Regions from separate parts of the Psychrobacillus sp. 05T411 genome, predicted to be linked through region 2. Evidence: a T-box and tRNA genes for the amino acid it is inferred to sense, from the RefSeq annotation. Region 2 holds a T-box; the other holds one or more tRNA genes.

Region 1 (4,441 bases), on a different contig from region 2:
ATGACCTCTGTTGTGGAAGAGGCAAGGCTTGTAGAACAATTAATGCGCGAGCTTGATTGTGAAAACTGGGATGTCACAAGCGGTTCTAAAGAGCGCATGGAGCTTTGGAAAGCACGTCATGAACTGGCCTATGCATACCAACATGTAAAAGGAATGGCCAATACAGGAGCAGATGTGTGTGTTCCGATATCTAAACTCCCAGAACTTATCGTATATGCGCGCGAATTAATTGATGAAAGTGGATTGACCGGTGGTGTATTAGGTCATGTCGGCGATGGGAACTTCCATACAATTGTTCTTTATGACCCGAATGTGGAGGGGGATTTAGAAAAGGCGGAATATACGAATGAAGCGCTCGCAATAAGAGCCATCGAAGTCGGCGGAACATGTACAGGCGAACATGGTGTGGGGCTTGGTAAGAGAAAATTCCAAGAAAGAGAACATGGTGAAGCTCTTTTCATTATGAAACAAATGAAGCAAATGCTCGATCCAGAAGGATTATTAAACCCCGGAAAGATATTTTTCGAAGATTAAAGCCTATATATTTCCCTCTATTCATATTGGTAATTCACAGAATAGATTATTATATGCAGTTTCCACAACCTAGAAGGGTTGCGGGACTGTATATTTTTTATCGATTTTTAGGAATTCTCACGAAAGACAATATTGCTGTTTACCATTATGAATGAATTACATTTATACTAGGAACCTTCACTCTGAGTACAATAAACGTAACCTGTACGAATTCATAGCTGTTTCTCCAAGTTGGTCAAGCAGTTTATAGTTGGCAAACGCCCCAACAACTGCTCCGATACCAGGTAATAACTGAAACATTTTAACTAAGTCAATGTGATCTCTATATTCCTGTTGAAATTCCCGCCAGTCCATATCGGCAATATTATGTTTTTGTTGCTCCCAATTTTCAATAATAAATAATACATCTTTTCGTTTTTCTTCACTTGAAAAAGCTAACAGGAAAATATGCAAAAGGAAAAGTCGTTCCTCATAATCATCCGTATCAAATCCATAAATAGAAGCAGCCTCAAAAAGAAATTTCATTTTTATCGATAACAGTAATGGAAAATCAGCAAGTCCAAGCAGTATCCCCCCAGCTCCTGTGCCAGCCCCTTCAATAACAGCCGTTTTTCGGAAGGTAGAGAGTTTTTCTTTCAGTAACTCGTCTCGCTCATAAAGACTAGGCTCTAATGGTAGCCGTTTTTTCGTTGTCATATTTGAACCGACAAGCGTTGCTTTCACCATGTTTTTAATACTTTCCGTCATCACTTGATGAAATTTTTCTGGAATAAGACCGTTAATCTTGTTCTGTACATTTTTAGACGTCCGGCCTATGATGCCAGATTTCTTTGTTATTCTATGCTTCCAAAAGTGAAGTTGTTGCTCTACTTCTTTTGTATAATCAACCATATTTCGCCTCTTTTCTTCGCTCCATCTTTTTACTTTCTAGTATAGCCCATTAGATAATTAATTAAATGGACTATAGCAGTGTTTTCAATACATCTAAAGCCTTAGCGGCCAATATTATAGAACAATAAGTCGTCTAAAGTATTGTACTCTTTAGATCAAACTTATATAATAGCAGAAGCGACATATAAGGATCTGATAGTTCAGCGGGAGAATACGTCCTTGACAGGGACGGGGTCGGGGGTTCGAATCCCTCTCAGATCATACGCAAAGGCACATTCCATTAATAGGGGTGTGCTTTTATTTAGGAGGGAAATCCAAATGCAAATCCGAAAATTGAACATTCATGAAGAAGCTCCAATTGATTTATTGTTAATGGCTGATCCTTCCCTAACATTAGTAGAACAATACTTGAATATGGGAGAGTGCTATGTTGCTGAAAACGACGAAGAAATAATCGGAGTCTATGTAATGCTTCCTAAAAGACCGGACACAATTGAACTTGTAAATATCGCGGTTTCTGAGTACGAACAAGGAAAAGGAATTGGAAAGCAATTGATCTTGGATGCGATTCAGAGGTCCAAAGTAAAAGGCTATAAAACAATCGAGGTTGGAACAGGTAATTCCAGTATAGGTCAGCTCGCTTTGTATCAAAAATGTGGGTTTAGAATCACCGGGGTTGATCGTGGTTTTTTCACGAGACATTATAAAGAGGATATTTATGAAAACGGTATTTGGTGTAGAGATATGATACGACTATCTCAAGTATTAAATTAACAAGGACTTTCAACCATTTATTTCATGGGTGAAAGTCCTTCTTTTTATGCCAATCGACCAGAATTTTGCTTTTTAATTAAAATGACAAAAAGGCTTGCTAATAAACAGAAAACCCCTGCCATAAGAAAGGCTCCAGTATAAGAATTAAAAAATTGAAAAATTAGCCCTCCCCCATAAGCTGCAGCTGCTGCACCTACCTGGTGAGACGCAAAGATCCATCCATAAATGACGCCACTTTGCTTGACGCCAAAAATTTGTCTAGAGATACTTATCGTTGGCGGAACAGTGGCAATCCAATCTAATCCATAAAATACGGAAAAAACAAATAATAACGTCATGTTCCCTTCCTTTAATGCATAAGGAAGTAGTACTAGGGAAGTCCCCCTAAAAGCATAGTAGGTAAATAATAGCCAACGATTATCAAAACGATCTGATAGCCAACCAGATAAAGTGGTCCCAATCAAATTGAATAATCCCATAAAAGAAAGAAGCGAAGCCGCTGTAACCAAAGGAACACCGAAACTAATACAATAAGAAACAAAATGCGTACCAAATAAACCATTCGTGGAAAAACCACAAATAAAGAAACTACCTGCTAATAACCAAAATGCCTTCACTTTCACTGCTGCCGTCAAACCTTTGAATGCAATTACGATAGGGTTTTCCTTTTGTCCTTCATCGCTCTCTTCTATTTCCTCTTCCAGCCCATACCGCAGAAGTCCAACGTCTTTAGGACTGTTTTTCATAAATAAAAGAATAATGATTAACATAATCAAACTCAAAGTCACAATTAATCCCATGGCTGGACGCCACGAATAATTTTCAATAATACTCGCCAAGACAGGAAGTAAAATTAACTGCCCTGTCGCTGTACTTGCGGTTAAAATTCCTACAGCAAGACCTCTTCTTTTCTCAAACCAATGATTGGCCACATAGGGACTTAAGACGGTTAAAAAAAGACTAGATCCTAGCCCAATGATGATTCCCCATATAATTATTAGCTGCCATGCTTGCTGCATAATGAAAGTAAGTAGCATACCGATTAGCAAAGTGGCCATCGACATCAACATCATTTTCCGTAAACCAATCACATTGAGTAATGCCGCCATAAATGGTCCAGAGATGCCATATAAAAACAAACTAATGGCAAAAGCAATCGCAATAACCGATCGATCCCAGCCAAACTCACTTTCGAAAGGGGTTATAAAAACTCCTGACGATGACATCGTAATTCCCGCTACAATAATGGAGAAAAATGTTACCGCAAGGATAAACCAGCTATAATGTATACGTTTCAAAACATTCCCTCCATCTTTAAATACTTTTCTTAACACTAACCCATTTTCGATTATCAGTAAAATTGAAATTAATGAAGTTATCTATTGATATCTCTGATACTATAATAATAAGAATAATATAAAAGTAGGTGAAATAATGGAAATACGGCATTTTGTTACGTTTAAAAAAGTGATAGAAACGGGAAATTTCACACAGGCTGCAGAACAATTAGGATATACGCAATCCACAGTAACTTCGCATATGCAGGCGTTAGAAGAACATTTAGGTGCACCTTTATTTGATCGAATGGGTCGGAAACTAAAATTGACCGATGTTGGCAAAAAGTTATTGCCCTATACGAAAGAAATTTTAGAAACCTACGGAAAGATTGAAAATATTACGAGTGATGCAGAGGATATGAGTGGAGAGTTAAAGATTTCTGCTCCGGAATCCTTAACCGTATACCGCCTAGAACCAATACTAAGAGAGTATCGAAAGAAGTTTCCACATGTAAGCATTAGTTTAAGTAACGCTACTTGCGGTGATAACAAAAGAGCAATACTTAGTGGTAGTGCAGATATTGCATTTCTTATGTTGCCACAACTGCAGGATTCCGATTTAATCGTCCATTCTTTACTAGCTGAACCTATAGTCCTTGTCGGAAGCCCAGACTGTTCGCTGAATATTTTAGATAAAAGCTACGATAATCAAAAACTAAGCGAATGTTTGATTGTGAACGAAGAAGATTGTAGCTATCGAAAAATGTTTGAAGAATATCTTGATGACCGGGGAATAACACCTTCCCACATAATGAAACTTTGGAGTGTAGAAGCAATGAAACGTTGTGTCATGAGTGGTCTCGGTATTGCTTGTCTACCTTTAATGTCAGTAGATGAAGAAATCAAAGAAGGAAAGTTAAAAGTGATTCCTTGCGATGGAAACTTTTATCCCATTTTCTCTCAAT
Region 2 (4,441 bases):
AAATAATTTAATCGATAAAGCGGTTATTTACATTGCACCGAAATTAATTGGTGGAAAAAATGCCCCTTCATTTCTGGGAGGCACTGGAATTGAAAGTATGGGTGACGCAGTAGAACTAGTGGATACAGACATTGTAAAAATCGGGAAAGATTTTAAATTTGTTGGATATCCAGTATATAAATGAGGGATAATGAAATGAGATTTGGGTTCGATATTGATGATACATTGATCAATCTCCGTGAACATGCTTTTCAACTTTATAATCAAAAATTAAATCAACATATTGCGCTGGATATTTTTCATGCATTAAATAAGGTGGAAATCCACGAGCCTTTTGGAATGACTTCTGAAGAAGGGTCTCACATGTGGAATAACTCGTTGGAAGATATATATTATACCGATTGTCCGCCTTATCCAGATGCAGTGGAAATGTTGCAGCAATTAACGACGGCTGGACATGAAGTTTTTTATATAACGGCAAGACCGTCCGAACATGGAGAACGTACTAAAACCTGGTTAAGAGAACAAGGGTTTCCAGTAAAAGATGAAAACTTCTATTGTGGAATGAAAGATCAAGAAAAAGTGATGATTATTCAAAAATTACAGCTGGATTATTATTTCGATGATAAACCGGATGTGTTAAACACACTAAATGATTGCAAAACGAAAGTATATGTGAAAACACAATCTTATAATAAGCATCTGACAATTCCAAGATTTTCAGATTGGTCTGAATGGAAGCAACTCGTAGAGGACCAGACCCGTAAGTAAAACAGTGTTCTATTCTACCCTAATTTTTCATAAGTTGTCCTATATGAAGGAGGATGACAAATGGAAGCAAAAAATTGGGATGTAAAAGAGCAGTTTCTTTTTCCTGCAAGCTTTGGTGTACCAAAAGAAATAAGAACGGTGGCAGTTACTCCACAATTCGAACAACAAGAAACAGAGGAATCGATTCAAATAGTGGGGATTTACCACATTACCTGTCATGTTGAATTTGAAGAAGGTGAACATGCACATCATGCTACGAGTGATGTAACACAAATTGAAGATTTAGATGTACAGGGCGAAGTAGGTTATTTTGAATATGCTGTACCAATGAGTGTAGAAATTTCCAAGGATAAAATACGTGCAGGCAGTTCACCTACTTTAAACGTTCAACATGTGAAGGCGAAAACAGCAGAGCATGCAGCAATTGAAATTGCATGGTCTGTTCATTGCGAATTCGAAGGTCCCAATCAAGAAGAAGTAGAAATTGAAATTGAGATTGAGAAAAAAATAGAACTGGAACCGATATCCGAAGAAAAAGAAATAAAAGAAATAAAAGAAACAAAAGAAACAAAAGAAACAAAAGAAACAAAAGAAACAAAAGAAACAACAGCAACAAAGGAAACAAAGGAAACACCCGAAAGCGATCAGACAAAAATAGAAGAGTCAGAACTTCAATTCATTTTGGATTTGGATGATGGCTACTCCAAGATTTCCTATCCATCAAATTATGTCTCTGTAAAACAAAAAACAGAGGAAGAGTAAAAAAACAAGGATTAAGATGTCCCATGTGGTAGGGACGATTAAAACACGTATTACTTGAAAACCACAAATGGGAATAATAACACCTTTACAATAAAACCGTGTTCTGCGAAGCCAATCAGGTAGTAAATAAGGATTATAGCCTTTTCTTTTCATAATATTCTCCTTTCACGAGACTTGACTTGACGACATATGATAAGATTAGGTACAATATTGACAACTAAATAATGATGCAATGAATGGGAAGAGTAAAATGACTTGGTTATCAAAAGAAAGGAAACAATTTGCTGAAATGTTTCTGTTAATCGCCATTTGAAGGTAGCCCATGAGCAGCATTTGTGAACTAATAGTAGCAAATGCCGGTTTGAAGCCGTTATCGAATTGAGAGCGTGATGTGCATTTTGGCATCTGCGAATAAAGGTGGTACCGCGAACAAACTCCTTCGTCCTTTAATGACGACAGGAGTTTTTTTATATTCATTTTTTAGGAGGAAACAATATGACAAATGAAACAACGATGCCAACCAAGTATGATCCTCAGTCGATTGAAAAAGGTCGATATGAGTGGTGGCTTGAAGGAAAATTCTTCGAAGCACACCCAGAAAGTGATAAAAAACCGTATACTATCGTAATACCACCTCCAAACGTAACTGGAAAATTACATTTAGGTCACGCTTGGGACACTACTCTACAAGATATTCTGACACGTATGAAACGTATGCAAGGGTACGATGCACTTTGGTTACCTGGTATGGACCACGCAGGTATTGCAACACAAGCAAAAGTAGAAGAAAAGCTACGTTCGGAAAATATTTCTCGTTATGATCTAGGCCGCGAAAAGTTTGTCGAAGAAACATGGAAATGGAAAGAAGAATATGCAGGTCATATTCGTGCACAATGGTCAAAACTTGGACTTGGTCTAGACTACTCTCGTGAGCGTTTCACACTAGACGAAGGTTTATCGAATGCTGTAAAAGAAGTTTTCGTTAAGCTGTACAATAAAGGGCTAATTTACCGTGGTGAGTACATTATTAACTGGGATCCTGCGACAAAAACGGCACTATCCGATATCGAAGTAATACACAAAGATGTACAGGGTGCATTCTATCATATGCATTACCCACTAACAGATGGTACTGGTTCCATTGATGTTGCAACAACTCGCCCGGAAACGATGCTAGGTGATACGGCAGTAGCGGTACATCCGGAAGATGAGCGTTATAAACATTTAATCGGGAAAACAGTTAAACTGCCAATCATTGGACGCGAAATTCCAATCGTTGGAGATGATTACGTAGATATGGAATTTGGTAGTGGAGCAGTGAAAATTACCCCTGCCCATGACCCGAATGACTTTGAAATTGGTAACCGTCATAATTTACAACGTATTTTAGTGATGAATGAAGACGGTACGATGAATAAAAACGCTGCAAGTTACGAAGGTATGGATCGTTTTGCATGCCGTAAACAAATCGTTAAGGATTTACAAGATGCAGGTGTTTTATTCAAAATAGAAGAACATTTACATTCAGTAGGCCATTCAGAGCGTAGTGGAGCCGTTGTTGAACCTTATTTATCTTTACAATGGTTCGTTAAAATGCAACCACTTGCAGAAGAAGCGATTAAGTTACAACAAGCGGAAGGAAAAGTAAACTTTGTACCGGACCGCTTTGAGAAAACCTACTTACAATGGATGGAAAATATCCATGATTGGTGTATTTCCCGACAATTATGGTGGGGTCATCGAATCCCTGCTTGGTATCATAAAGAAACTGGCGAAGTTTATGTTGGACACGATGCTCCAGCTGACGCTGACAATTGGCAACAAGACGAAGATGTATTAGATACTTGGTTCTCCTCAGCTTTATGGCCATTCTCCACACTTGGTTGGCCGAGTGCAGAAAACGAAGAGTTTAAAAAATATTATCCAACGAATGCACTTGTAACTGGTTATGATATTATATTCTTCTGGGTTTCCCGTATGATTTTCCAAGGAATCGAATTTACAGGAACTCGTCCGTTTGAGGATGTATTAATCCATGGACTTGTTCGTGCAGAAGATGGACGTAAAATGTCTAAATCACTTGGAAACGGGATAGACCCAATGGACGTAATCGACCAATACGGTGCCGATTCTCTACGTTATTTCTTAAGTACTGGTTCATCCCCAGGGCAAGATTTACGTTATTCTACTGAAAAAGTAGAAGCAGTTTGGAACTTTGCCAATAAAATTTGGAATGCATCTCGTTTTGCATTGATGAATATGGATGGCTTAAAATTTGAAGAAATTAATTTAGATGGTAAAAAGTCAGTTGCAGATGCATGGATTTTAACGCGTCTAAACGAAACAATCGAGCAAGTAACAAGACTTTCAGAGAAATATGAGTTTGGTGAAGTAGGGCGTGCCCTTTATAACTTCATTTGGGATGATTTCTGTGACTGGTATATTGAAATGTCCAAACTTCCGCTTAACGGAGACGCTGAAGAAGCGAAGAAAATGACTCGTTCTGTATTAGCATATGTTTTGGATAATACAATGAGACTATTACATCCATTTATGCCTTTCATCACGGAAGAAATTTGGCAAAACCTACCGCATGAAGGGGAGTCTATTACAGTAGCTCCTTGGCCAACTGTGAACGAAGCTCTTTCCAATAAAGAAGAAGCAGCTAGCATGAAATTACTTGCAGAAATCATTCGTTCTGTACGTAATATCCGCTCAGAAGTACAAACGCCAATGAGCAAAAAAGTACCGCTATACATTTCTGTAAAAGATGCTGATACGTTAGCAGTACTTGAAGCAAACGCAAAATATTTAGAGCGTTTCTGTAATCCAGAACCACTTGTAATTGGATTGGATTTAGAAGCGCCTGGTCAATCGATGTCAGCAGTTGTAACTGGAGCTGTATTAT

Evidence for each region. The T-box of region 2 lies ahead of AC1DFT_RS07370 (valine--tRNA ligase). A T-box ahead of a tRNA ligase gene usually reads a tRNA of that ligase, here a tRNA-Val.
Region 1: it has a tRNA-Val gene. The T-box ahead of AC1DFT_RS07370 (valine--tRNA ligase) is inferred to sense a tRNA for this amino acid. The anticodon was not compared.

The regions. Positions count from the first base shown of each region.
Region 1 covers NZ_JBFTLO010000004.1:70,584-75,024, forward strand. Annotated here, with positions in the region: gene AC1DFT_RS04520 (FAD-binding oxidoreductase) at 1-534, shown strand, start outside; gene AC1DFT_RS04525 (EcsC family protein) at 712-1,425, opposite strand; tRNA gene AC1DFT_RS04530 (tRNA-Val) at 1,615-1,686, shown strand; gene AC1DFT_RS04535 (GNAT family N-acetyltransferase) at 1,744-2,199, shown strand; gene AC1DFT_RS04540 (MFS transporter) at 2,244-3,497, opposite strand; gene AC1DFT_RS04545 (LysR family transcriptional regulator) at 3,634-4,441, shown strand, end outside.
Region 2 covers NZ_JBFTLO010000007.1:103,101-107,541, forward strand. Annotated here, with positions in the region: gene ribD (bifunctional diaminohydroxyphosphoribosylaminopyrimidine deaminase/5-amino-6-(5-phosphoribosylamino)uracil reductase RibD) at 1-184, shown strand, start outside; gene AC1DFT_RS07360 (5' nucleotidase, NT5C type) at 196-771, shown strand; gene AC1DFT_RS07365 (hypothetical protein) at 832-1,533, shown strand; T-box leader at 1,757-1,983, shown strand; gene AC1DFT_RS07370 (valine--tRNA ligase) at 2,029-4,441, shown strand, end outside.